3 regions of the Herminiimonas sp. NPDC097707 genome follow, and region 1 is predicted to be linked to each of the others. Evidence: riboswitches for the same ligand, from Rfam matches in the RefSeq annotation. Region 1 holds a riboswitch; each other region holds the start of a gene.
What was found. A riboswitch is a leader RNA that binds a small molecule or an ion and turns the genes downstream of it on or off. The one in region 1 is predicted to bind thiamine pyrophosphate.
Positions count from the first base shown of each region.

Region 2: linked by a shared signal. The riboswitch ahead of ACIQW9_RS12560 (TonB-dependent siderophore receptor) and the one ahead of thiC (phosphomethylpyrimidine synthase ThiC) in region 1 are both predicted to bind thiamine pyrophosphate.
Region 3: linked by a shared signal. The riboswitch ahead of ACIQW9_RS01645 (purine-cytosine permease family protein) and the one ahead of thiC (phosphomethylpyrimidine synthase ThiC) in region 1 are both predicted to bind thiamine pyrophosphate.

Region 1 is NZ_JBIWCI010000002.1:144,047-148,270, forward strand. It holds gene ACIQW9_RS14120 (thiazole synthase) at 1-226, opposite strand, end outside; gene thiS (sulfur carrier protein ThiS) at 304-504, opposite strand; gene thiC (phosphomethylpyrimidine synthase ThiC) at 507-2,420, opposite strand; TPP riboswitch at 2,533-2,640, opposite strand; gene pyk (pyruvate kinase) at 2,841-4,224, opposite strand, start outside.
Region 2 is NZ_JBIWCI010000001.1:2,581,748-2,585,971, forward strand. It holds gene ACIQW9_RS12540 (4-oxalocrotonate tautomerase) at 1-35, shown strand, start outside; gene arfB (alternative ribosome rescue aminoacyl-tRNA hydrolase ArfB) at 119-529, shown strand; gene ACIQW9_RS12550 (GreA/GreB family elongation factor) at 646-1,227, shown strand; gene ACIQW9_RS12555 (hypothetical protein) at 1,287-1,643, shown strand; TPP riboswitch at 1,846-1,947, shown strand; gene ACIQW9_RS12560 (TonB-dependent siderophore receptor) at 2,008-4,209, shown strand.
Region 3 is NZ_JBIWCI010000001.1:349,532-353,755, reverse strand. It holds gene ACIQW9_RS01655 (phosphate/phosphite/phosphonate ABC transporter substrate-binding protein) at 1-414, shown strand, start outside; gene ACIQW9_RS01650 (phosphate/phosphite/phosphonate ABC transporter substrate-binding protein) at 567-1,376, shown strand; TPP riboswitch at 1,701-1,803, shown strand; gene ACIQW9_RS01645 (purine-cytosine permease family protein) at 1,855-3,156, shown strand; gene ACIQW9_RS01640 (efflux transporter outer membrane subunit) at 3,196-4,224, opposite strand, start outside.

The DNA of each region.
Region 1 (4,224 bases):
GGGTGAATTCGGATGGCGGCAAGACATCGAGCAAACTCGGTGCATTTGGGTCTTGCCCGATATTGACGCGACGGATCGCGACGGTGACGATTTGTGCACCGCTGGCCAGACTGGCCTCACGCGTTTGCGTCAGATCTTTGTATTTGCCGCTGCCGACCAGCAGGCGTGAGCGATAGGTGGTGCCAGCGATGACGAAGGGTGCGTCAGTGAATGTTGATGTGGTCATGGGCGGTCCTGTTTCGGTGATATGCAATAGATAAAATACACAAGGCAACGTGTGCTTGCCTTGTGCGTACTCAATGATCAGCCGCCGCCAATAGCGCGCACGACATCGACGCAATCGGCAAGCTGTAACTGTCGTTGCTGCCACTGATGACGCGGCACGATTTCGCGATTGATTGCAACGGCGACTGCCTCGCCGGATAGCGACAAGTCGGCAATCAACTCTTCCACGTTTTTATGCGCTTCGATTTGATGCGGCGATCCATTCAGTTCGATTTTCATCGTTACTGTTTTTGATAAATTTCAGAACCGCTTTTCACGAACTCGATCGCCTTCACTTCCATACCTTGCTTCAAAGCCTGAATTTCCGTGATGCCTTGCTTAGCTGCGTACTCGCGTACTTCCTGCGTAATTTTCATCGAACAAAAATGCGGGCCGCACATCGAACAAAAATGCGCAACCTTGGCGGAGTCTTTCGGCAAGGTTTCATCATGGAATTCACGCGCCTTGTCAGGATCGAGGCCGATGTTGAATTGATCGTCCCAACGGAATTCGAAACGCGCTTTCGACAATGCGTTGTCGCGTATCTGCGCACCGATATGACCTTTTGCCAGATCGGCAGCATGTGCGGCAATCTTGTACGTGATGATGCCGTCCTTGACGTCGACCTTGTTCGGCAAGCCGAGATGTTCCTTCGGTGTCACATAGCAAAGCATCGCAGTACCGTACCAACCGATTTGCGCAGCACCTATGCCGGACGTGATGTGGTCATAGCCAGGCGCGATGTCAGTCGTCAATGGTCCTAGCGTATAGAACGGCGCTTCATGGCACTGTTCCAGTTGCAGGTCCATGTTTTCCTTGATCAGATGCATAGGCACATGACCTGGGCCTTCGATCATCACTTGCACGTCATGTTTCCAAGCGATCTGCGTCAGCTCACCCAGCGTTTTCAATTCGCCGAGTTGCGCTTCATCGTTGGCGTCGTAAATCGAACCTGGACGCAAACCGTCGCCGAGACTGAACGACACGTCATAGGCTTTCATGATTCCGCAGATGTCTTCGAAGTGTTCGTACAAGAAGGATTCCTTATGATGCGCGAGGCACCATTTCGCCATGATAGAACCGCCGCGCGAGACGATGCCGGTCAGGCGCTTGGCCGTCATTGGCACGTAGCGCAACAACACACCGGCGTGGATAGTGAAGTAATCGACGCCCTGCTCGGCCTGCTCGATCAAGGTGTCACGAAAGATTTCCCATGTCAGGTCTTCAGCCTTGCCGTTAACCTTTTCCAGCGCCTGATAAATCGGCACGGTGCCGATAGGCACCGGCGAATTGCGGATGATCCATTCGCGCGTTTCGTGTATGTGTTTGCCGGTCGACAAATCCATCACGTTGTCGCCACCCCAACGTATCGCCCACGTCATTTTTTCTACTTCTTCACCGATAGAAGAAGTGACTGCAGAGTTGCCGATGTTGGCGTTGATCTTGACCAGGAAGTTTCGGCCGATGATCATCGGCTCGATTTCCGGATGATTGATGTTGGCAGGGATGATCGCGCGGCCACGAGCGATTTCACTACGCACGAATTCCGCAGTGATTTCTTGCGGAATCGCAGCACCGAACGATTGGCCCGGATGTTGGCGACCCATCAATTCGGCGAGTTTTTCGCCTTTCGGTCCGGAATGTTTCAGTTCTTCCAGATAGGCGCGACGATTCATGTTTTCACGGATTGCAACGAATTCCATTTCCGGCGTGATGATGCCCTGACGCGCGTAATGCATCTGCGACACGTTCTTGCCAGCAAGTGCGCGGCGTGGTTTGCGATGCAGGTTGAAACGCAACTCAGCGAGCTTGGGATCGTTCAGGCGTTCTATACCGTATGCCGATGTCGGACCGGCCAGTTCTTCGGTGTCCTTGCGCTCCAGTATCCACGGCAGGCGCGGTGTATCGAGACCGGAACGAATATCGATCTTGGCTTCCGGATCGGTGTAAGGACCGGACGTATCGTAGACATAGATCGCCGGATTTTTTTCAAAGCCGAACGATGCTGCTGTATCTGATTGCGTGATCCTACGCATAGGCACGCGAATATCAGGACGCGAACCTTGAATATAAACTTTGATGGAATTTGGTAATGGTTGAATCGCTGCTTCATCTACCGTGGCGGTAGCGGACAGGAATTTCGGATTGGCATTCATTTTGGCTCCTTGGCTAACTTCAAATTGGCTTGGAGCCAGCTAAGGAGGTTTCGAGAACGTGTACCGTTTCAGCTTGGACATCGATAAATACAATTCGAATGCCGGATGCGATACACGTTCTCGGTAGCTTCCCTTCGCTGGCATTATCCAGATCAGGTTCAAGGGTTTTTCTCACCCGGCAAATGCGGAACGCATCTGCCTAGGACCCCTAGCTTTTTACTTCTACAACAGGTCAATCAAACTACGACTCGTAGTCTATGCCATAAAACGACTATGTCAATTAACCCATGTCAGATTTTTACATCTGACATGTATGGCTTACTGCAATGCAACTCAATAAACCATACATGTCAGTTCTGAAAAACGGCAAACACACCGTCTTTCAGAAACTGTTTTACAACTCAGCTTTTACTGCGCGTATTACTTAACTGTTGCGATGTGCAACAGATTGGTCGTACCCGATTCACCGAATGGCAAACCAGCCGACACAGTAACGCGCTCGCCGGTTTTGGCAAAACCTTCACGCACTGCTGCCGTAACAGCTGCCGCTACCATCTCGTCAACCGAACCGACATCCTTGCCGATTGTCGAATGGATGCCCCACACCAATGCCAGACGACGTGCCGTATTGACGTTAGGTGTGATGCTCAGGATGGGTGCGGTTGGACGCATACGCGCGACGCTCATGCTGGTGTGACCGGAATTGGTATAGGTCACGGTTGCCACTGCATTCACCGTTTTCACTACTTCACGCAATGCATGGCAGATTGCATCTTCTGGTGTAGGCAACGGCGGTACTTGTTGCGCGTCGATCAAACTCAGATAGGCGGGATCGGCTTCCACTTCCTTGATGATGCGATCCATCATGGCCACAGCCTTGACTGGATGCTTGCCACTAGCCGACTCAGCCGACAACATGACTGCATCGGAGCCTTCGTACACTGCGCTGGCAACGTCGGATGTTTCAGCACGGGTAGGTACTGGCGATTCGGTCATCGATTCCAGCATTTGTGTAGCGATGATGACTGGCTTGCCGTACTTGCGCGATGCTTTCAGGATTTCTTTTTGCGCACGTGGCACTTGTTCTGCCGGCAATTCAACACCCAGATCACCACGAGCAACCATGACGGAATCAGATGCGTTGCAGATTGCATCGATGTCCAGCATTGCTGCTGGCTTTTCGATTTTCGACATGATGCCGGCACGGTCACCGATGATGGCGCGCGCTTCGGTGATGTCGGAAACTTGTTGTACAAAGGACAGAGCAACCCAGTCCACGCCCAACGACAAGGCGAATTCCAGATCAACCAAATCTTTTGGTGTCATGGCAGGAATAGGCAGAATCGCGTCAGGAACGTTGACACCTTTACGGTTCGAAATCTTGCCGCCGACTGCAACGGTGGTAACGATACGGTTGTCTTTGTTGCTGACGATGCTCAGACGGATTTTACCGTCGTCGAGCAACAGGTTTTGACCTGCAGCAACAGCAGCAAACAATTCTGGATGTGGCAAATACACGCGTGTTGCATCGCCAGGTGTTTCGTCACGATCGAGTACGAACTGCTCGCCGACTTTCAGAACAGCGGAGTCGCCTGCGAATGTACCAAGACGAATTTTCGGTCCTTGCAAGTCAGCCAGGATAGAGATAGGCGCGCCGTATTTCTTTTCCAGGCCACGAACGATTTCGTGACGTGCGCGGTGATCTTCGTGCGAACCGTGGCTGAAGTTGAAACGAAACATATCCACACCGGCTTCGTACAGCGCGGTGATGGTTTCCAGATCGCCACTTGCTGGGCCCAGGGTA
Region 2 (4,224 bases), on a different contig from region 1:
GGGCAACTGGCGGCAAGCTGTGGTCCGACGTCTGATTGAAATAGTTGTATGTGCCAGCCGCAGTCATCGGCCGGCACGCATGAGCGCGCCGGTACCTTCGGCGCGCCACCAATAAATCATGCATATCACTGATACGCTCGTTATCGACGACAGCGAAATCGATCTTATCGCCATCCGCGCGCAAGGCCCGGGTGGGCAAAATGTGAACAAGGTGGCGACGGCGATTCATTTGCGTTTCGACATTGCAGCCTCATCATTACCGGATCATCTGAAGGAGCGCTTGCTGCTGCTCAACGATCAACGCATCAGCAAGGACGGCGTGATCGTGATCAAGGCGCAGCAGGGTCGCAGTCAGGAACAAAGCCGCGAAGAAGCCTTGCGCCGATTGCAGGAATTGATCGTCGGCGTGACCGTCGTGCCCAAAGCGCGGCGCGCCACCAAACCGACCTACGGTTCGCAACGCAAGCGTCTGGACGGCAAGAATGCGCGCGGACAAACCAAGGCCATGCGTGGCAAGGTTTCCATCTGAGTCGCGTTTGCACGCACAAAAGCAGCATTTCCCTATGTGATGTAAGGTACAGATAAGGCTGTGCTTTCCAGCGATACTTGCATCTTCAATGTGAGGGGTCGACATCGACAAGCGATATGAACAAGGCTTTTGTAAAAGAAACAGGCGACAACGAAGCTTTGTCCTTGTTGCCGGAAATGCCATCGGGTGTACGCAATTACATCACGCTGGCAGGTTACCGGCATTTGCAAAGTGAGTTGCAGCGCTTGATGAATGCGGCGCAGTCTGCTGCCGTGCGCGAAGAAAATTCCGATAACGCTGCCTTCTCGGAGATGTCGCCGGAACGGACTGTGCGTGAAATCGAACAAAATATTCATTATCTGCAAGCACGTCTGGAAATGGCGGAGATTGTCGATCCCGGCGTGCATGCCGGCGAAGAGCAAATCTTTTTCGGCGCCAACGTTACCTATCAACATGCAAGTGGCGAACAGCAAAGCGTGACCATCGTCGGCCTGGATGAGCTTGATCCGGACAATGGCAGGATCAGCTGGCTGTCGCCTGTGGCGCAAAGCCTGCTGGGCGCTTACGCAGGCGATGAGGTGACACTGGAGAGTCCTGCCGGGAAAGAGATTTTAAAAATATTGGCTGTGCACTATCTAGCGCCCAATATTGAAGCGGATATGGCTACAGCAAGTCCTGACGACAAGAAAACGGAGTAATGCTGTTGATATGAGATGCAGCTCGGTCTGCAAATAGATCCGTCACCAAGGAGTGCAACATGACGCACGATCATTCTTCAAAAACCGAAAAAAAACCGCCCGCCGAGGCGCAAAAGCTTACCCGCGAATCGCATGAAGAACACTTGCTGGACAAGGCTCTGGCACAGACCTTTCCCGCCAGCGATCCGGTGGCTGAAATGCCGACTGAAACCGTGTGTTCCGAGGAAGCACAAGCCAAGGAAACTTTGCTGGATATCGGTATTGAAATGACCTTTCCCGCCAGCGATCCGGTTTCCGTGTCATCGGGCATCACGCGTATCGAGCATGCACCCGATTCGGCGAATGCTCATCTCGATCATCAAAACAGCAATGAAATCGAAGACGCCGACAAGGCGGCAAAAAAGCCCCGCAAATAAAGAGCGGCAATCAGTGGAATATCAGGGCAGCAACAGTGTTACGGATGACGCTGCGCTGTTCCATCGTCTTGTTGCAAGCATAGGGCATGGCATTTGTCATTTGACTCCGGCATTCATTGACCCCGGTTAAGATCGGTGAAATATACTGCAACTTTCAGTAAAAATGCCGTTTCGCGCGTTACTTCTTTCATGTTACTATGCGACCGCACGCTAGGGGTCCTGAAGGCAACAGTCTTCGGGTGAGATAAAACCCTCCGTACCTGACCTGGATAATGCCAGCGTAGGGAAGCGCACAAAGTCCACGCAATTTCTTTGTCCATTCCTTCGCGCGCATTCGTTTTTAACGCGATTGATTGAGCAAAACATGTCTGTATTTCACTCCCGTCGTTCCCTTATTGCCTTGTCTGTTGCGCAAGCTTTTGCATTTGCACCCGCAGCAATGGCTGAGACTTCCGAAAATGTGCTGCCCGAAGTGGTAGTGGTGTCCGATTCAGAATCGGATGGGATTGCGCGTAATGCGAGCGTAGGCGGTTTCTCGGATGCGCCTTTGCGCGAAACGCCAGCATCCATCAGCGTCATCACGCATGAGCAGATGCAGGAACGCAGCATCCGTACCGCGACCGATGCGGTGAAGTACGATGCCAGCGTACAGAATTCCTATAACGCAGTTGGCCTCTCCGACTGGTTTGCGATACGCGGCTTTACGCTGGATATGGGGTCGAACTATCGCAAAGATGGCATGGTGATTCTTGCCCACTCGGCGATTCCTATGGAAAACAAGGAGCGCCTCGAAATTCTGAAAGGCCTCGCAGGCCTGCAGGCAGGCACGGCTTCATCCGGCGGCATTCTCAATTATGTAATCAAGAGGCCGACCAATGAACCCTTGCGTTCAGCGACCTTTGAAGTGCGCGAGCGCGGCACGATTTACAGTGCAATTGATCTGGGCGGCCGTTCCGAGGACAAACGTTTCGGTTACCGCATCAATGCAGCGGCCGAAGATATCAAATCCTATGTAAAGGGCTCGAACGGCGACCGACGGTTCGTTTCCGGTGCCTTCGACTGGCGCATCAGCCCGCGTGCCTTGTTGCAGGTGGATATGGATTATCAGCACAAGTCGCAGTTGACGGTGCCCGGTTTTCAGTTACTTGGTCCTGAGCAGCGTATTCCTACCGGCGTGAGCGGCAAGACCATGCTGAATAATCAGCCCTGGAGCCGCCCGGTTACCGACGACACCAACAACTTGGGCGTGAAGTTTGAGTATGAACTCAGCGACAACTGGCACATCACCCTGCAGGCCAACAAATTCGAATTGCGTCGTGATGATGCGGTGGCATTGGCTTCGGGATGTGGAAATGCAAACCAGGCTGTTATTGACCCCTTATATGTTCCGCCTACTGGTTGTGGCAACCCATTTGTCGGATACAACGCAAATGGTGACTTTGCCATGTACGATTTGCGTCGTGACAATGACAAGCGTTCTGTAATGACCACTCATGCCATGCTGCAGGGTACGTTCACAACTGGCTCAATCAAACATGCACTGACTACGGGCGTTTCGACATTGAATCGTCGCGATAATTTTGCTGACTATCTGTTTGATTTTGTCGGTTACGGCAATATCTATGGCTCTGTTCCTTATTCACATCAGCTTGGCCCGACCATGCCAGTGGGCCTGCGCCGCAAGGATGATGAGCGCTCGATTTTCGTACAGGATATTCTGAGCTTGAATGATGAGTTCAAGTTGCATGCAGGTGTGCGTTACACAAAACTGAAGCGCGTACAGTTTGCTGCCGATGGTACGAACATCAGAAATACCGACCAAGGTTTTGTGCTGCCGAATATCGCCTTGGTCTACAGTCCGCAAGCCAATCTCTCTGTGTATGCATCCTATTCGCAAGGGCTGGAGCCGGGTGGTGAAATTCCATCCGGCAATACCAATGCCGAATCAGTGCTCGATCCTAACAAGTCCCGGCAAATGGAAGTCGGTGTCAAGGCTGATATTACGCAGAATGTCAGCGTGTCTGCAGCGCTGTTCCAGATCAAGCGCAACAACGAATACCTGAATCCGGCTTCCGTTTATGTTGTAGCAGGCAAGCAAGTGCATCGCGGTCTGGAATTGGCAGCGCAGGGACGTGCAACACGCGACCTGACGATAGGTGCAAGCTTTACTGCGTTGCAGGCAGACATGGAAGGAACCGGCGATGCGAATGTCGAAGGCAAGCGTGTCGGCAATGTTCCCAGGTTCAAGTCAGCCGTGTACGCCGACTATGCATTGCCGCAAATGCCCGCGGTCAGATTGAACGCGACGTGGATTTATTCCACCAGCAAGGTGTTCGCGCCGAATAGCGAAATTGCTGCACTGAATAAAAGGGTGGACGGTTATCACGTGCTCAATGTCGGTGCGCGCTACGCGACCAAGATCAGCGGCAAGACAAGCACCTTCCGCCTTGGTATCGATAACGTCTTTGACAAATTTTACTGGGGCGATGCGGCGAATGCCTTTGGCGGTTACCTGATTCCGGGCGCGCCGCGCGTGTTCAGGTTGTCGGCTCAGGTGGATTTCTGATCGCGGTCATCTAAG
Region 3 (4,224 bases), on a different contig from region 1:
ATCGGTGTGCCATCGCTGGAATCGATCACCACCGTGATGTTCACCGCCAATCTGCGCGAACTGAATTTCCCGCAACCGGAAAAAGCATTTACCGCAACCCGCTATCAGGATGCCGTGCCGTTCATGATTGAAAACGGCTTTGTCGATGCCGGCGTCACCGGTTCCGGCAAAGTGGCGCAAGCATGGGTCGCCAAAGGCGGCCGCATACTTGCAGAAACCAAACCGATTCCAATCAAGCAATTCCTTGCATCCAAAAAACTCAGCGAGTCCGACAGAGAAAAACTCAAAGCCTTGTTACTGGCCTTGTCGGAAAACGATGCCGGCAGAAATGCACTTTCCAAAATCAGCATGACAGGTTTTGTTCCCTGGAATGGCCAAGTAATGGCGGAAGCAACGGCCCGTCTCGGCCTGTAAAAACAACGAGCGCGCTTATCAAGCGCTGCTCATCCAACGCATTGCTTGCTGCAATGCGTTTTTTTCGTCCCAAGCTTTGATCCAGGCAATACCCCATTCCCCGGGTATTCGTTCATTCAAAAATTTCTCAACATCCTCAATCAAGAAAGCGTATGAAATTCCCTTCACTTCTAGCACTGACTCTACTGGCAACCAGTATCAATTCTGTTTCGGCACAAGATCTTGTTCTCGCGATTAACGAAGGCGTCACTTATCAGGACGGTGGCCCGGCCAGCGAACGTTACAAACCACTGTTGCAATTACTTTCAAAAGAACTCAAGCAAAATGTAAAACTGCAAAGCATAGACAGCGCAGGTTTTGCAAAAGGTCTGGCGGAAAACAAATTTGATATCGCCTTCATACACGCAGCACATATTGGTTTGCGTGCAGTCAAAAAGAATGGCTACGAAGGACTCGCAACCGCCAAAGGATTTACCGGCTATCGCGCGCACGTCCTAGTATCCAATGCATCCCCACTGAAATCGATGCAGGATCTGCGTGGTAAAAAAATCGGTGTGCCGTCGATAGATTCGATTACCACTGTCATGTTCACTGCCAATCTGCGTGAACTGAATTTCCAGCAACCGGAAAAGTCCTATACTGCCACCCGCTATCAGGACGCTGTGCCATTCATGATCGATAACGGTTTTGTTGACGCCGGTGTCACTGGCTCTATTGGCGTCGCCCGCGATTGGGTTGCCAAAGGTGGTCGCATACTCGCAGAAACCAAACCGATTCCGGTTAAGCAGTTCCTCGCATCGAAAAAACTCAGCGATTCCGATAGAGAAAAAATCAAGGCTTTGTTATTGACCTTGTCGGACAACGAAAATGGCAAAAATGCCTTGGCTGCAATCGGCATGACCGGCTTTGTAGCGTGGAACCCCTTGACGATGAATGAAGCCAGCATACGACTTGGTCTGTAAAAGACAGAGAATATTGAAGCTGGCGGCACAGCGGGAGCAACTGAGGTTGCTCCCGCTTTTTATGGTTTCGTAGATTTTTCAATCTCGGAATCTGCACGTGACTTTTCATGCGCGCCCGGATATACTGTGTTTTCATACAGTAATTTGTATTTTCGTCGGGCTGCTCCCCCTCCGGTTTTTACCGTGCAGCCCGACTCTTTCTTCCTGCGCTTCTTTCTGCACTTCCCCCTCTTCCCGTCCCAATGTCTGGCGCTAGATGCGAGCCAAATCCGCGTATGGGCTTGCCTATAACTAATTTTTGGCTCAAAGTAGCGCCCAGTTAACACTCTCGGCTCGGGGTCCTGCGCGGAAAAACATGCGCGGGTGAGAAATACCCGTTGAACCTGATTGAGGTAATCCTCGCGCAGGAAAGCATGCAATCCATCGCCATTCATAGGCATGACATCTGCTGACCTGCCATTCATCTTGAAAGACAATGATGGCTTTGCCAGACACCACACCCGCAGCAATCGCTGCCGCTTCCAATCCTGCATTTGTACCGATTCCGTCGGCAGACAGAGTATTCTCGTTCCGCGATCACATGGCCTTGTGGTTCAGCCTGGGCGTCGGCCTGCTGGTGATGCAGATAGGCGCGTTTCTCGGCACCGCCCTCGGCACGCAAACTGCCCTGTTCGCCATCCTCGTCGGCTCCTCCGTTGGCGCCGCCTTGCTGGCGTGGGTGGCTTATATCGGTTTTGAACGCGGACTATCGAGCCCCGTCCTGATGTGTCAAACGCTGGGCACGTCCTTCGCCAAGCTGCCGGTCATCATGAACGTGATCCAGTTGATAGGCTGGAGCGCATTCGAACTGGTTGTCATGCGCGATGGCACCAGCGCGCTCATCAAAAACATTACCGGCATCGACGCTGCGTGGGTGACATATCTGACGGCATTGTTCTGGGGACTATTGCTGGTCGCTCTGGCAACCGGCTCCATGATAGGGCTGGTGCGAAAATTCGTCGGGCGCTTCGGACTGCCGCTCGTCATCCTGTCGCTCATCTGGCTGACCTGGCAATTCTTCATGAAAGCGCAGGCGCAAGGACTGGATGCAATCTGGAACAGGGCGGGAGACGGTTCGATGAGTACACTGGCCGGCATCGATCTGGTGATGGCCATGCCGGTTTCATGGCTGCCGCTGGTGGCGGATTTCGCACGTTACGGCAAGGCTGGCACCAGCACTTTCCGCGGCACCTGGCTGGGTTTTGCGATTGCCAATATATGGTGTCATGCACTGGGTGTGCTAATCGTCAGCACCACGACTCCCGGCGCCGATCTGATGGCGACCCTGCTTCTAGCGCAAGGCGGCTTGATTGCGCTCGGTTTGATCCTGATCGATGAAATGGACAATGCGTATGGCGACGTCTATTCCGGTTCCGTCGCACTCAACTTCCTGCATGGAAAATTCAGCGTGCGCTTCTGGGGCATTGGACTGGCCTTGCTTGCCACCGCATGCGCACTGATTTTGCCCATGCACGGACTGGAACCGTTTTTACTATTGCTGAGTTCGGTTTTCGTGCCCTTGTTCGGCGTCGTGATTTCGCAATTGGCGATGCAGGGGCGTGCCAGCGACAAGGCGATCAACACGATCCCGGTTGTCATCTGGCTGATCGGCATAGCCGTGTTCCACATCTGCCCTGTTTTCTGGCCACAGGTCGGTTCAGCCTTGCCTAGTCTGGCAGTGACCTTGATGCTGGGAACGATTTATCGCATGGCGCGACGTCCGGCATTGCAGTCGATCTAATGGAGAAAAAAGAATGAAGGATGTCCTCCTTCATTCAGATTATTGCTGTGCGGTTTGTGCCTTGCTCCAGCCACCGCCCAATGCCTTGAAGACATCGGTAGTGCCGGTCAGGCGCAGCAGTTTCAATTGCGTCAATTTATCGTCGGCTGCGAATAGCGTGCGTTGCGCATCGAGCAGACTGTTCAGATCATCCGCGCCTTCGCGATAACGCAACTCGGACAAGCCAAGCGCACGCTGCGCTTCTTTTTTGATTGCTATCTGCGCCTGCTCCTGCTCACGATTGCGCGTTGCATTGCCGAGCGCATCGTCCACTTCCTTCAATGCGGTATACACGGTACGGCGATAACTTTCCGCCAGTTGACGTCGCATGGATTCATTAGTTTCCACGCGCAAGCGCAAACTGTTGCCGTCGAATAGCGTTTGCACTATCGAAGCTGCAATACCGATGCTGTAGGCAGGATTGCCCAGAGACAGCAAGGCAGCGCTGGCGTTACCCGCACTTCCCGTCAATGAAATTGTCGGCAGCAATGCTGCACGCGCAGCCGCAACATTGGCAGAACCTGCCAGTAGTTGCGCCTCCACACTGGCGACATCGGGACGGCGCGTAATCAATGTTGACGGCAAACCCGGGCTGACCTCCGGTATCGCAAGCGTATCCAGACTTTGTGCTGCAACCTGCAAGGCCTGCGGCTGACGCCCCAGCAAAATCGCCAGCGCACTGACCGTTTGCCGCTCCTGTACCTGCAGAGGCAAGATGGTCGCGCGCTGTGCCAGCACCGTGCTGCGCTGACGGCTGACATCCAGTGCCGACGCCGCACCAAAACGATAGCGCGCTTCGACTATGGAAAAAAGTTTTTCTGCAATCGCCAGATTGTCCTGCGCCACCTGCAATTGCATGCGCAAGGCCAGCGTCTGGAAGTAGGCATTGGCGACACCGGTCGTCAAGGTAAGGCGTACCGTTTCCAGATCGTAGCGACTGGCATTCAGCGATGCATTCGCACTGCGCGTGGTGGCTGCCACGCGTCCCCACACATCGACTTCATAATTGACGCTCAGCACAACGCCGGT